3 regions of the Arthrobacter sp. Y3221159 genome follow, and region 2 is predicted to be linked to each of the others. Evidence: riboswitches for the same ligand, from Rfam matches in the RefSeq annotation. Region 2 holds a riboswitch; each other region holds the start of a gene.

Region 1 (4,151 bases), on a different contig from region 2:
GGCGGCGGACATGGCGGCGATGAGGCTTGATTTGCCCGCTGACGGGAACCCGACAAGCGCGATGTCGGCGATGGACTTCAGTTCCAGGACGATGTCCCGGGACTCACCCTCGATGCCGAGCAGCGCGAAGCCCGGCGCACGGCGCTTCTGGGATGCGAGGGCAGCGTTGCCCAGGCCGCCAATGCCGCCGGCCGCGGCCACATACTCGGCACCTTCGCCAACGAGGTCGGCCAGGACGGTGCCGTCCTTGGACTTGACCACGGTGCCGTCGGGCACAGGCAGCACGAGGGTTTCGCCGTTCTTGCCGCCGCGCCAGTCACCCATGCCGGGGCCCCCGTTGGTGGCGTGGCGGTGCGGTGCGTGGTGGTAGTCCAGGAGGGTGGTGGTCTGGTGGTCCACGCGCAGGATGACGTCGCCGCCGTTGCCGCCGTTGCCGCCGTCGGGCCCGCCGAGGGGCTTGAACTTCTCCCGGTGGACGGAGACGCACCCGTGGCCGCCGCTACCGCCGGATACGTGCAGTACTACCCGGTCTACAAAGCTGGCCACGTAAATCTCCTCAGTGCTGTTTTCGCGGCGCCGAAAGCGCCATCACGATTGTAATGCGGTTAAAAGAACAGTGGAGCGGGCCATCAGGCCCGCTCCACCGCTTTGATGCTGGTTGTTACTCTGCAGCTGCAGCAGCAACGATGTTGACGACGCGGCGACCGCGGCGGGTACCGAATTCAACGGCGCCCGGGGTCAGTGCGAACAGGGTGTCGTCGCCGCCACGGCCCACGCCAGCGCCCGGGTGGAAGTGGGTGCCGCGCTGGCGGACGATGATCTCGCCGGCGGAAACAACCTGGCCGCCGAAGCGCTTTACGCCGAGGTACTGAGCGTTGGAATCACGACCGTTGCGAGTGGAGCTCGCGCCCTTTTTATGTGCCATTTGAAATGCCTGCCTCTAAGTTCTGGGGATCTGCTAAAAACCTGAACAGTAACGAAGGTTACTGGATACCAGTGATCTTGACCTTGGTCAGTTCCTGGCGGTGACCCTGGCGCTTCTTGTAACCGGTCTTGTTCTTGAACTTCTGGATCACAATCTTCGGACCACGGAGGTCGTTCAGGATCTCAGCTGTAACAGTTACCTTGGCCAGGTCAGCAGCGGCAGAGGTGACCTTGTCACCGTCAACCAGGAGCAGTGCGGGCAGCTGAATGGTGCTGCCAGCCCCACCGGCGACGCGGTTCAGGGTAACGAAGTCTCCGACGGAAACCTTCTCTTGGCGGCCGCCTGCGCGGACAATCGCGTACACCACTTGGGAACTCACTTCTCTCGACGTTTCTAACTAAATTTGCGTGCGGAACCGGCTCTAACAGGCTGGCTTCTCGCTGTGCCTCAACGCCGTGGGGTCATAACCCAAGTGTTGGCGTAAGCACCGAAGAACTAGACTACGCTAATTTTGTCTTCGGCCGCAAATGAGGCTGGCTCCTGCGCGCCGGCTGTGATAGGAACCACAGGCCGGCCGGACAGCGGGGCCGCGCACCAACCATGGTACCGGCGGGACGGGCGCCACAGGCTCAGGCGTGCAGCCGCGGCGCGTCGAAAAAGTCCACTTCCAGGCGGCAGGACTGCTTGAAGGCCGTGACCATGTCCGCCCGCTCGGCGTCCGAGCCGCTTCGCCCGGCCGCATCCACAATGGCAATGGCCTTCCGGGTCGCTTCGGCGAAATCCTCGTCAGCGTACGTCCGGAGCCACTCCGCGTACGGGTGGCCGGCCGGTTCGCCCGCGGCGAGGAACTGGGCGTGGAGGGTCTTGCCCACCTCCGCATACAGCCAGAAGCACGGCAGGACGGCCGCGGCGAGCACCGCGTAACTGCCCGACGCGGAGGCCGCCGTGAGGTGGTCGACGTAGGACTTTGTCACGGGGCCAAGTTCGGCCTGGACGGGGCGCGTGCTGAGCCAGGATCGGTGCAGCTCGGACTCAACCTCCAGGCACTGCTGCGCGGATCCGGCCCAGAACAGCTGCTCCGCCTCCGTGGGGGCCAAGGCGCTTGCCCGTGCCAGCACGCGGGAGTAGCCGTTCAGGTAGATGGCGTCCTGGGCCAGGTAATAGGCAAATTCCTTCTCCGGCAGGCTGCCCGAGACCAGGCCGCGGATGAAGTCCAGGCGGTAGATGGCGTCCAGGTCCGCTTCAGCTTCAGTCCAGAGCAGGGCTTCGAATGACCCCGGCTGCGGAACTGCCCGCAGGTGGTGGAAGTGGTGCACGGGCCCGTTGCCGGCTCCTACCTCAAGCCGGGCGGAGTCCGCGAGCGCCCCCGCCAGCCAGGGCTTCACTTCCCGCAGCGACGCCTCCCAGTCCCCCCGCCGAGCCTGCACCGTGGCCATTGCAGAGGACAGCGAGCACCCCGTTCCGTGGCTGTTCCTGGTGGCCACCCGCTCCCCCGGTACCTCGATGACCTCCGCCCGCAGCAGGCCGGCGGTGTTGACCAGGGCGTCCGGGCATTGCGCACCTGACAGGTGGCCGCCCTTCACAAGCACGGTTGCTCCGGTGGCATCGGCCAGCTTTCGCCCTTGTTCCAGGGCCCCGGCCCAGGAATCCCGGGGTTCTTCGCCCACGAGCATGGCAAGTTCGGCCAGGTTCGGGGTGATGAGGTGGGCCAGCGGCAGCAGATCGCGGAGCGCTGCCTCGGCGGATTCCTGGAGCAACCGGTCACCGCTGGTGGCCACCATTACCGGGTCAAGGACCACGACGGCGGGACGCACCTTCTCCAGCCAGGTCCGGACCGTGGCGATCACCCCGGCGTCGCCCAGCATGCCGATTTTGACGGCGTCGATGCTGATGTCGTCACTGATGGCATCCAGCTGGCAGGCGAGGAAGGACGCGGGCGGCAGGTGGACGGCAGCCACGCCGCGGGTGTTCTGCGCGGTGAGGGCGGTGATGGCAGCCATGCCGTAGCCGCCGTGCGCCGCAATGCTTTTCAGGTCCGCCTGGATGCCGGCGCCGCCGGACGGGTCCGAACCGGCAATGGACAGGACGCGCGGCACGTCCCGGCGCAGCGCTGGCTGGGCGGGCGCGGCCTGGACGGTCGCATCCGGGATTGCGTCGGGCTGGGAAGTTTCCGCGGGCATAAAGAGGGTCGAAGACAAAGGACATCCCTTCGCCGGTACTAGCCGGACAGGTTCAACGGGTCTGGATCTCAGCCGGCCCTTCGCGCGGCACCCCGTGTCGGTTACCCAGCCTAGCCGCTGACCTGGGAGCCCGGGAAAAGTGACAGCCACCGCATGCAGGAAAGTCCCCGCCTTATGGGCCGTTCCCCCCGGAATACGGAGGGGAACGGTCCACGAGACGGGGACTTCCCGGGTTACCCAGTGGCCCTGCCTGGGCTTAAAGCTCAGAGGCAGGAACCCCCACGCCCAGGATGATGGGCGCCTCGGCGGGCTTGGGCGCGCCTTCCTTGCGTTCCTGCGAGGCCGATGCGGGTTCCGGGGCCTTGGCAGCATGGCTGTGTCCGGCGCTGGGTGCCGGAACGTTCTCGTGCTGCTGCACGCTGGTTTCGTTGGCGGCACCCTGGGCGCGGCTAGCGCTGCGGTTGCGCCGCGGCCGCCGCTGGCGGGACTGGTCCACCGTGTGGTCAGACCAGTCCTTCTCAGCTTCCGCAGGGGCAGCCGGCTGTTCCGCCTGTGCCGGAACCGCCTCGGGCCGCGTGGCTTCCTGTTCTTCCGCGGGGGTTTCGGCGGCAGGCGCCGGTTCGCCCAGGTGGGCGAAGGCTTCCGCGAGCCTGTCCAGGGTGAGGGCAGGGCGGGGCTGCTGCTCCTCCGCGTGCTCCACGAAGGGCAGGGCAACCTTCTCGCCGCCGAAGGTCAGGACAGCCGCAGGCCGTGGCGGGGTACCGGCGTCGTGCTTCTCTTCCACGGCAGGCGCCGCGGGCTGGGCCGACTGGGCCTGCCTGGCCGCCGCGACCTCGTCGTCGTGCAGGTGCGCCGCATGCGCGGCCGCCGCGATGTTGGCAAGGGCCAGCCTGGTGGCTTCAGCCTTGGCGTGGCGCTCGGCGTCGGCCGGGTCCGGGTGGACCGTGTGGACATGCACAGCGGGCGCCGGCGCAGCATCGGGTTGCTGGCCGCCGCGTCCGCGCCGCCGCTTGCGATCCGGGCGTCCCCCGGGCTGGCTGCTGTCG
Region 2 (4,151 bases):
GTGCCGTGGAATAGGGTTGGGACATGTTCAAGCAGAGGGTAGTGTTCGTGCACGGCGCCGGAAGTTACGGTGCCGCAGCATGGCCGCGCCAGCATGGCATGGCACTGTCCTACGACGCTCTGTTCCTGCGCCGCCACGGTTTCGATCCGGTCGCCGAACCGGTGGAGTCCTCGTTCGCCGCGGATACCGCCATCGTGTTGCGGTCGCTCGCTGATGATGGGCGCGGCGCCGCCGGCGGCCACGTCGTGGCCCACGCCCAGGGTGCCATCGCGGCCATGATGGCTGCCGTGGAACGGCCCGATCTCGTCTATTCGCTGACCCTCGTGGAACCGGCATGCCTGTCGCTGACGGCGGAACTGCCGGCCACGGCCGCCCACATCGGCCTCATGCAGCCCTTGTTCGAGGTCCGGCACCAGCTCAGCGACGAAGACTTCCAGCGCGAGTTCGTGCGGCGGGTCTATGCCACCGACCTGCAGGAACCGGCCACCGCGGAGGAGAAGCGGTCCGCCCGGCGACTGCGGCTGCAGGCGCCCTCCTGGGAGGCGCCGCTGCACATTGTTCCCGGGGTCCCCACCCTGGTCCTGACCGGCGGATGGGAACCCCTGTATGAGGAAATTGCCGGCTACCTCCGCGAAACCGGAGCCGTGCACCGCACCGCTGCCGGCGGGCACCGGCCGCATGATTCCCCCGACGGCGACCGGGCCGTCCGGTCCTTTATCAGCGACATCAGCAGGGCCCGGTCCGCCCGCGCGTCCTGACGGACCGCCCGGGCTTCCCCTCCGTCCGGCCGGCCCCCAATTGCCAGCCGGACGAAGGGGAAGGCTTCTACGTGGAAACCGTCTCGGGCAGCTGCGGTTCCGGCAGGTAGACCTTGCCGCCCGATGCCAGGAATTCCTGGCTCTTCTCCCGCATCCCCGTGGCCCGGTCGGCAAGGGCCGCCTGTGCTTCCGCGGTTCCGTATTCGTCCCGGATATCCTGGCTGATCCGCATCGAGCAGAACTTGGGCCCGCACATGGAGCAGAAATGGGCCGTCTTGGCCGGCTCCGCTGGCAGCGTCTCGTCATGGAAGGCCTCGGCGGTCACCGGATCCAGTGACAGGGCGAACTGGTCGCGCCAGCGGAATTCAAAGCGTGCCTTGGACAGGGCGTCATCGCGTTCGTGCGCGCCGGGGTGGCCCTTGGCCAGGTCCGCAGCGTGCGCTGCGATTTTGTAGGTGATGACCCCCGTCTTGACGTCGTCCTTGTTGGGCAGGCCGAGGTGTTCCTTCGGTGTCACGTAGCAGAGCATCGCCGTGCCGTAGCGGGCGATTTCCGTAGCGCCGATGGCTGAGGTGATGTGGTCGTAGCCGGGTGCCACGTCGGTAACCAGGGGACCCAGGGTGTAGAAGGGCGCACCCTTGCACAGCTCCTGCTGGCGCTCCACGTTTTCACGGACCAGGTGGAAGGGGATGTGCCCGGGACCTTCCACCATCACCTGGACGTCGTATTCCCAGGCCCGCAGGGTGAGTTCCGCGAGCGTGTCCAGCTCCGCGAACTGGGCGGCGTCGTTCGCGTCCGCCGTGGCGCCCGGCCTCAGCCCGTCCCCAAGGGAAAACGCGACGTCGTATTTGGCGAAGATTTCACACAGCTCGTCGAAGTGCGTGTAGAGGAAATTCTCCTGGTGGTGGGCCAGGCACCAGCCGGCCATGATGGAGCCGCCGCGCGACACGATGCCCGTGACCCGGTTTGCTGTCAGCGGCACGTAGCGCAGGAGGACGCCGGCGTGCACCGTCATGTAGTCCACGCCCTGCTCGCACTGCTCAATGACGGTGTCGCGGAAGATCTCCCAGGTCAGCTTGTTGGCTTCGCCATTGACCTTCTCCAGCGCCTGGTAGATGGGCACGGTACCGATCGGCACGGGGGAGTTCCGGATGATCCATTCCCGCGTGGTGTGGATGTCATCGCCGGTGGAGAGGTCCATCACGGTGTCCGCGCCCCACTGCGTGGCCCACTGCAGCTTGTCCACCTCTTCCGCGATGGAACTGGTGACAGCGGAGTTGCCGATGTTGGCGTTAATCTTCACCAGGAATGCCTTGCCGATGATCATCGGCTCCGACTCGGGGTGGTTGATGTTGCTGGGGATGATGGCGCGGCCCGCCGCCAGCTCGCTGCGGACCAGCTCCACGTCGCAGTTTTCGCGCAGGGCCACGAAGCGCATCTCAGGGGTGATGATGCCCTGCCTGGCATAGTGCATCTGGGTCACGGTCCGTCCCACGACGGCGCGGCGGGGCACCGGCTGCGCGCCCTTCCACTCGGCTGACGCGGCGCCGCGGCGGACAGCCGAGCGGCCGTCGTCGAGCAGGTTCCTGCCCCTGCCGCTGTACGCCTCGGTGTCTCCCCTCTCCGCGATCCATGCTGCCCGGAAAGGCGGCAGCCCCATTACCGGATCACTGCCCGGTCCGGCGGTCCGGTAGGTGCGGAAGGGCGGGTTCGCCTCTCCATTGGGGGACGGTTCCAGGGAGATTTCCGTCACCGGGACCCGGATGCCGGATTCGCCATCTTCGATGAAGGCCAGCGCATGCGATGCCAGTGACCGGGTGGCAGGTGCCCCTGGCTTTCCGTCCGGCAGTGCGCTCCCGGACTGGTTTTGGGCAGGGCTCCGCTGTTCATTTGGTGTACTCAAGGAATACTCACTTCCTTCGCCGGCATTACCCGGACAGGTTCGACGGTCGCAGGCTGCCTCAGCCCGATCTCAGCCCCTGCAGGGGCCCCCGTGTGGTCAGGAACGAAGCTACCACAGCCGCTTCGCAGATCCTTGCCACGACTGCCGGTGCTAGCATGACTGGCGGCGAAAAGGGAGTCCGATGCCGGAAATCATAGAATTCAGCGGCCCTGTGCTGACCGGGCCGGCCAGCGAACACCGGAGCCTGTGGTCCGTGGACGGGGTGCTGACGTTTATCCGCCCGCAGCAGGCTCCGGACCGGGTGCTGGACGGGTGGGTGCTGCCCGGCCTGGTGGATGCCCACTGCCATATCGGGCTGGGGCCGGAGGGTCCGGTGGATTCCGACACCGCGGCGGGCCAGGCCCGGGCGGACCTGGCTGCCGGAACGCTGCTGGTGCGTGATGCCGGCTCACCGGCCGACACCCGGTGGATGCAGGGCGGCCGGGACTTCCCGGTGCTGATCCGGGCCGGACGCCATGTGGCCCGCACACGCCGGTACCTCCGCGGCTTCGCGGACGAGGTGGAACCGGAGGACCTGGTGGAGGCCGTGCGCAAACAGGCCCGCGACGGCGACGGCTGGGTCAAGCTCGTCGGGGACTGGATCGACCGCGGAGCCGGCGACCTGGCACCCTCGTTTCCGGCCGGTGTCGTCCGTGACGCCGTCCGGGCCGTCCATGACGAGGGCGCCCGCGTTACTGCGCACTGCTTCGCCGAAGACACCCTTGACCAGATGCTGGATGCGGGCATTGACTGCATCGAGCACGCCACCGGGCTCCTGCCGCGGCACCTTCCCCGTTTTGCGGAACAGGGCGTGCCCATCGTCCCTACCCTGGTCAACATCGCCACGTTCCCCGACATTGCTGCGCAGGCACAGCACAAATTCCCGCGCTACGCGGCGCACATGATGGCCCTGTGGGAGCGGCGCCTGGAGCGGGTGGGTGAGGCTTACGACGCCGGCGTGAGGATTTACGCAGGTACCGACGCCGGCAGCGTCATCAGGCACGGCAGGATCGCCGACGAGATCCTTGCCCTGCACCAGGCAGGCCTGCCCATGGCGGCTGCGCTGGACGCTGCCTGCTGGGCGGCGCGGGAGTGGCTCGGAGCCGACGGCGTGGCTGAGGGGGCGCGTGCCGACGTCGTTCTCTGCCGCGAGGATCCGCGCACCCGGCCGGAAGCTGTCCGGGATCTTTCCCACGTGGTGCTGGGAGGCCGCATCATCACCCGCGGACCATAGAAAAGTACTTGGAATAAATTGAAGCTTCAAGTAATTTTAACTGTGACAGGCCGTTCCCTCAGTTCGGCCCCAGCACAGGGAGCACTCAATGACCGCAGAAGCCACCAGCCAGGATCTTCTTCCCGCCGACCTCACCATGGGCACCGTGATGCTCAAGGTCGGTGACATGAAGGTCATGACCGACTACTACCAGCGCGCCCTCGGCCTCGACGTCGTC
Region 3 (4,151 bases), on a different contig from region 2:
TTACCTACCGTTTTGGACGGCTTGCAGTCGGTGGTGCCTGCACCCCGTTACAGGAACTCGGCTCGTCCTTCCAAGGGTGATGACGCCAGTGCATGCTCGCGGCGGGGTATGCGGCCGCCGCGGTTCGCCAGCCTTCCAGAGAGGACTGCGTGTTTAAATGCGGTGGCCATGCGCACCGGATTCTGTGCCCGGGTGACAGCTGTAGCCAGCAGGACAGCGTCACACCCCAGTTCCATTGCAAAGGCCGCGTCCGAGGCGGTTCCGATGCCAGCGTCGAGCACGACGGGCACGGAAGCGCGGGACACAATCAGCTCGATGTTGTGCGGGCTCAGGATGCCCAGGCCCGTGCCGATGGGTGAGCCAAGGGGCATAACGGTGGAGGCTCCCAGATGCTCGAGCCGTAGGGCCAGGACCGGATCATCGTTGGTGTACGCGAATACCTTGAAGCCGCGGTTGACCAATTGCTCCGTGGCATCGACCAGTTCCACGGCATCGGGCAACAGGGTGTGCTCGTCAGCTATCACCTCGAGCTTGCCCAGTCGGTTTCCAATGCTTCGCGCGCCATTTCGGCGGTGAGCACCGCATCTTTTGCCGTGAAGCAGCCTGCGGTGTTGGGCAGCACCCGGATCTTGTGGTCGAGCAGGAGTTGGAATAAGGAACCGGCCTCCGACGGCGAATAGCGCCGCATGGCGACGGTGGTCAGCTCGGTCCCAGAAGCAACGAGGGCGCTTCCGAGTCCGTCCAGGCTGGGGGCTCCGCCAATGCCCATAATGAGCCGCGAAGTTATTTCGACTCCGTCAATGATCAACGGATCGCTGTCCACGCACATTTCGGTGGTGATGGTCATCAGCTAACCTTTCAGGCCTCAGGAGAGGACGGACTCCGTGGCTGCCTTGCGCGAGGCAAAGGAGCTCAGGACCCCGGTCTTCGCCAGGCCACGGGTCGCGATCCAGGACAGGGCACCGGCGATGACCGCGCCGGAAATCGCGGTGAAGATGATGTAGGCAAGCTTGTCACCGCCGGAGTACGCAATGTTCCAGCCCCACGGCGCGAAGGAATCGTTCAGGCCGCAGAACAGGCCCGCGGCAGCACCGGCCAGCAGCGACACCGGCAGGTTGAACTTCTTGTAAACGAAGATCGCGAAGATGATTTCAGCGCCCAGGCCCTGGACCAAGCCTGAGAACAGCACCGAGGCGCCGTACTGCGAGCCCATCAGGAGCTCACCGGTGGCTGCCACGGTCTCGCAGAACAATGCCGCGCCGGGCTTGCGGATGATCAGCATGCCCAGCACTGCCGGGATCATCCAGCCGCCGGCGATCAGGCCGGTCAGGGGCGGGTAAACCGCGTTCATGGGCCCGGAGACCGCGGCCGCGCCCTGGGACCAGGCCCAGAAAATCACGCCGCCGGCGATGGCGATCAGGGCCGCCACCACGATGTCCACGACGCGCCAGGACTTGCTGGTGGTCTTCTTGATTGCTGCAGTGCTCATGAAAAAATCCTCCTGGGAAACAGGAGGGGAAAGCACGGCACGCGGCTACTGCCGTTACCGGACTTCGAGAACTCGACTCCCTTGCGCCGGTACTAACCGGATCAGGTTCGAGGGTCTGCGGCTGTCCGCACTCTCAGCGCCCACCTGCGGTCCCCGGCCATGGCCAGTGCCGGATGGCGGCGCTCCCCTGTCGTTGTATGAATGGCTACAAACTGTAAGGCCTGGCACGTGTCCAGGCCTTACAGTTTCCCTGGGTCAGGGCGTGAAAATGACGAAGAATTTTCTGATGCGCTCCTGGATTTCCCAGGTGCCCTTCCAACCGATGGGGAAGATAGCTGCGGTTCCGGCCTCTACGGTAGTCGGCTCTCCGCCATCCTCGGTAACCACCATGCGGCCTTCAAGGACGTAGATCGACTCGCCGCGCTCCAGAAACTCCCATCGTGAAAGGCCTGGGTCAGCTTCCCAGACTCCGGAGAGGATCCGGGAATCATCGCTGGTAAAGGGGATAGTGATCCGCGTCGGAATCTCGTCGCCCAGCACTTCGGCCAGGGGTGGACCGAGCGGTGCTTCGTCCAGCTTCCCCTGGAAGAGGGCGGTCGGCTCGAAAGTTATGCTCATGTGAATCTTCCTTTCTGGGTTGCTCCCCCGGGACGGGAGAGTCGGTGTTGGGATCCCCGACTGGTCTAAGCAGCGGGAGAACTTTCCGGGATGGCTGGCGGCAGGGTTGACGACAACCTTGGCCCGGGGTTTTGTTGGTGGGGGTTATTCGACGATCTCGCCCGTGGTTTCGAAGGTAGCGATTTTGCCGATGCGGCGCTCATGGCGTTCGGCATTAGTAAATGGTTCTGCCAGGAATGCTTTGACCAGTTCCGTGGCCTCTTCGACGCTGTGCTGCCTGCCTCCGACGGCGACCACGTTGGCATCGTTGTGTTGGCGGGCGAGCCTGGCTGTGTCGAGGTTCCACGCGAGGGCTGCCCGGACTCCCTTGACCTTGTTTGCGGCGATTTGCTCGCCGTTGCCGGAGCCGCCCAGCACGATTCCGAGCGCGTCCATGCCTGCCGCCCGGTCGGCCACGACGGCGGCGGCGGCGTTGATGCAGAATGCGGGGTAGTCGTCCTCGGCGTCGTAGGCGGCCGGTCCGTGGTCCACCATCTCGTAGCCGCTGGCTGCGAGCGAGGTGATCAGATGGGAGCTGAGCTCCATGCCGGCGTGGTCGGTTGCGATGTGAACGCGCATTATGGGTCCTTCAAGATTGGTAACGGTGATGGGGCGGCCTGCTGCTATGCGAAGGCAAGCTGGCCGTTCGCGCGCAGCGACTCGATTGCCTCAGCAGGGGAAGGTTTGCCGTACACGGCCGAGCCCGCGACAAAGACGTTGGCGCCGGCCTCGGCGGCACGGGTGATGGTTTCTTCCGTGATGCCGCCGTCCACCTGGATGGCTACGTTCACCCCTGAACCGTCGACGGCGGCGCGAGCCCGGCGGATCTTGGGCAGCATCACGTCCAAAAAGGCCTGGCCGCCAAAGCCCGGTTCAACGGTCATGATCAGCAGCATGTCCAGTTCGGAAAGCATGTCCAGGTACGGTTCCACCGGCGTGGCAGGGCGCAGGGCCATGCCGGCCTTCGAGCCCCGGGCGCGAAGCTCACGGGCAAGCTTGATCGGTGCAACCGATGCTTCAACATGGAAGGTGACCGAGGCAATCCCGGCGTCAGCGAACTGGGGGGCCCAGGTGTCAGCATTGGAAATCATCAGATGGGCATCCAGCGGCACAGGACTGACCTTCTGGATCCTTTCCACGACAGGCAGGCCGATGGTCAGGTTCGGGACGAAGTGGTTGTCCATAACGTCCACGTGGACAGCATCGGCATTGCTGATGCGGGCAAGCTCTGCTTCGAGGTTGACGAAGTCGGCCGACAGGATGCTGGGATTGATACAGCAATTTAGGGGTGGCTTGGACATGGTGTCCGCCTTTCTGATCTGCGGCCACTGCGCGGGACCCCTATGGGTCCCGCGCAGTGCGCACTCAATGGTTCAGGATGCCTTCCGGGCGCTGGAGAGCGCGCCCTCAACATCGGCCAGCAGTTCCTTCCAGCTGGCCACGAACTTGTCCAGACCTTCGGATTCCAGGAGAGTGACGACGTCGTTGTAGGAGACGCCGAGGCGCTCGATGGCGGTGAGCACACCTTGTGCTTCCTCGTATGTGCCGGTGATCGTGTCGCCGGTGATCACGCCGTGGTCGAAAGTGGCGTCCAGCGTTTTCTCGGGCATGGTGTTTACCACGTCGACGGCGGCGAGTTCGGTGACGTAGAGGGTGTCCGAGTAAGCGGGGTCCTTCACACCGGTGGAGGCCCATAGCGGCCGCTGCCGGCGGGCGCCGGCTTGAGCCAGGACTGCCCAGCGTTCAGTGGCAAACAGCTCCTCGTAGACCTGGTAAGCCAAGCGGGCGTTGGCGACGCCTGCCTTGCCCTTGAGCGCCCTGGCTTCGTCGGTGCCGATGGCGTCGAGGCGCTTGTCGATCTCGGTATCCACACGCGAAACGAAGAAGGACGCCACCGAATGGATCTTCGAGAGGTCGTGGCCGTTCTCCTTGGCCTGTTTCAGGCCGGCCTGGAAGGCGTTGATGACGGCACGGTAGCGCTCCAGCGAGAAGATCAGGGTCACAT

What was found. Region 2 has a riboswitch for thiamine pyrophosphate ahead of thiC (phosphomethylpyrimidine synthase ThiC). Riboswitches for the same ligand answer to the same signal wherever they lie in the genome.
Region 1: linked by a shared signal. The riboswitch ahead of thiD (bifunctional hydroxymethylpyrimidine kinase/phosphomethylpyrimidine kinase) and the one ahead of thiC (phosphomethylpyrimidine synthase ThiC) in region 2 are both predicted to bind thiamine pyrophosphate.
Region 3: linked by a shared signal. The riboswitch ahead of AC5RT3_RS04065 (ECF transporter S component) and the one ahead of thiC (phosphomethylpyrimidine synthase ThiC) in region 2 are both predicted to bind thiamine pyrophosphate.

The regions. Positions count from the first base shown of each region.
Region 1 covers NZ_JBNHFC010000016.1:62,811-66,961, reverse strand. Annotated here, with positions in the region: gene obgE (GTPase ObgE) at 1-546, opposite strand, end outside; gene rpmA (50S ribosomal protein L27) at 662-925, opposite strand; gene rplU (50S ribosomal protein L21) at 984-1,292, opposite strand; gene thiD (bifunctional hydroxymethylpyrimidine kinase/phosphomethylpyrimidine kinase) at 1,555-3,105, opposite strand; TPP riboswitch at 3,113-3,210, opposite strand; gene AC5RT3_RS15990 (Rne/Rng family ribonuclease) at 3,362-4,151, opposite strand, start outside.
Region 2 covers NZ_JBNHFC010000008.1:17,792-21,942, reverse strand. Annotated here, with positions in the region: gene AC5RT3_RS09805 (alpha/beta hydrolase) at 24-758, shown strand; gene thiC (phosphomethylpyrimidine synthase ThiC) at 826-2,661, opposite strand; TPP riboswitch at 2,656-2,763, opposite strand; gene AC5RT3_RS09795 (amidohydrolase family protein) at 2,843-3,934, shown strand; gene AC5RT3_RS09790 (VOC family protein) at 4,023-4,151, shown strand, end outside.
Region 3 covers NZ_JBNHFC010000002.1:361,945-366,095, forward strand. Annotated here, with positions in the region: partial or broken gene AC5RT3_RS04060 (thiazole synthase) at 48-847, opposite strand; gene AC5RT3_RS04065 (ECF transporter S component) at 866-1,489, opposite strand; TPP riboswitch at 1,550-1,688, opposite strand; gene AC5RT3_RS04070 (cupin domain-containing protein) at 1,745-2,107, opposite strand; gene AC5RT3_RS04075 (ribose-5-phosphate isomerase) at 2,252-2,725, opposite strand; gene rpe (ribulose-phosphate 3-epimerase) at 2,770-3,447, opposite strand; gene tal (transaldolase) at 3,520-4,151, opposite strand, start outside.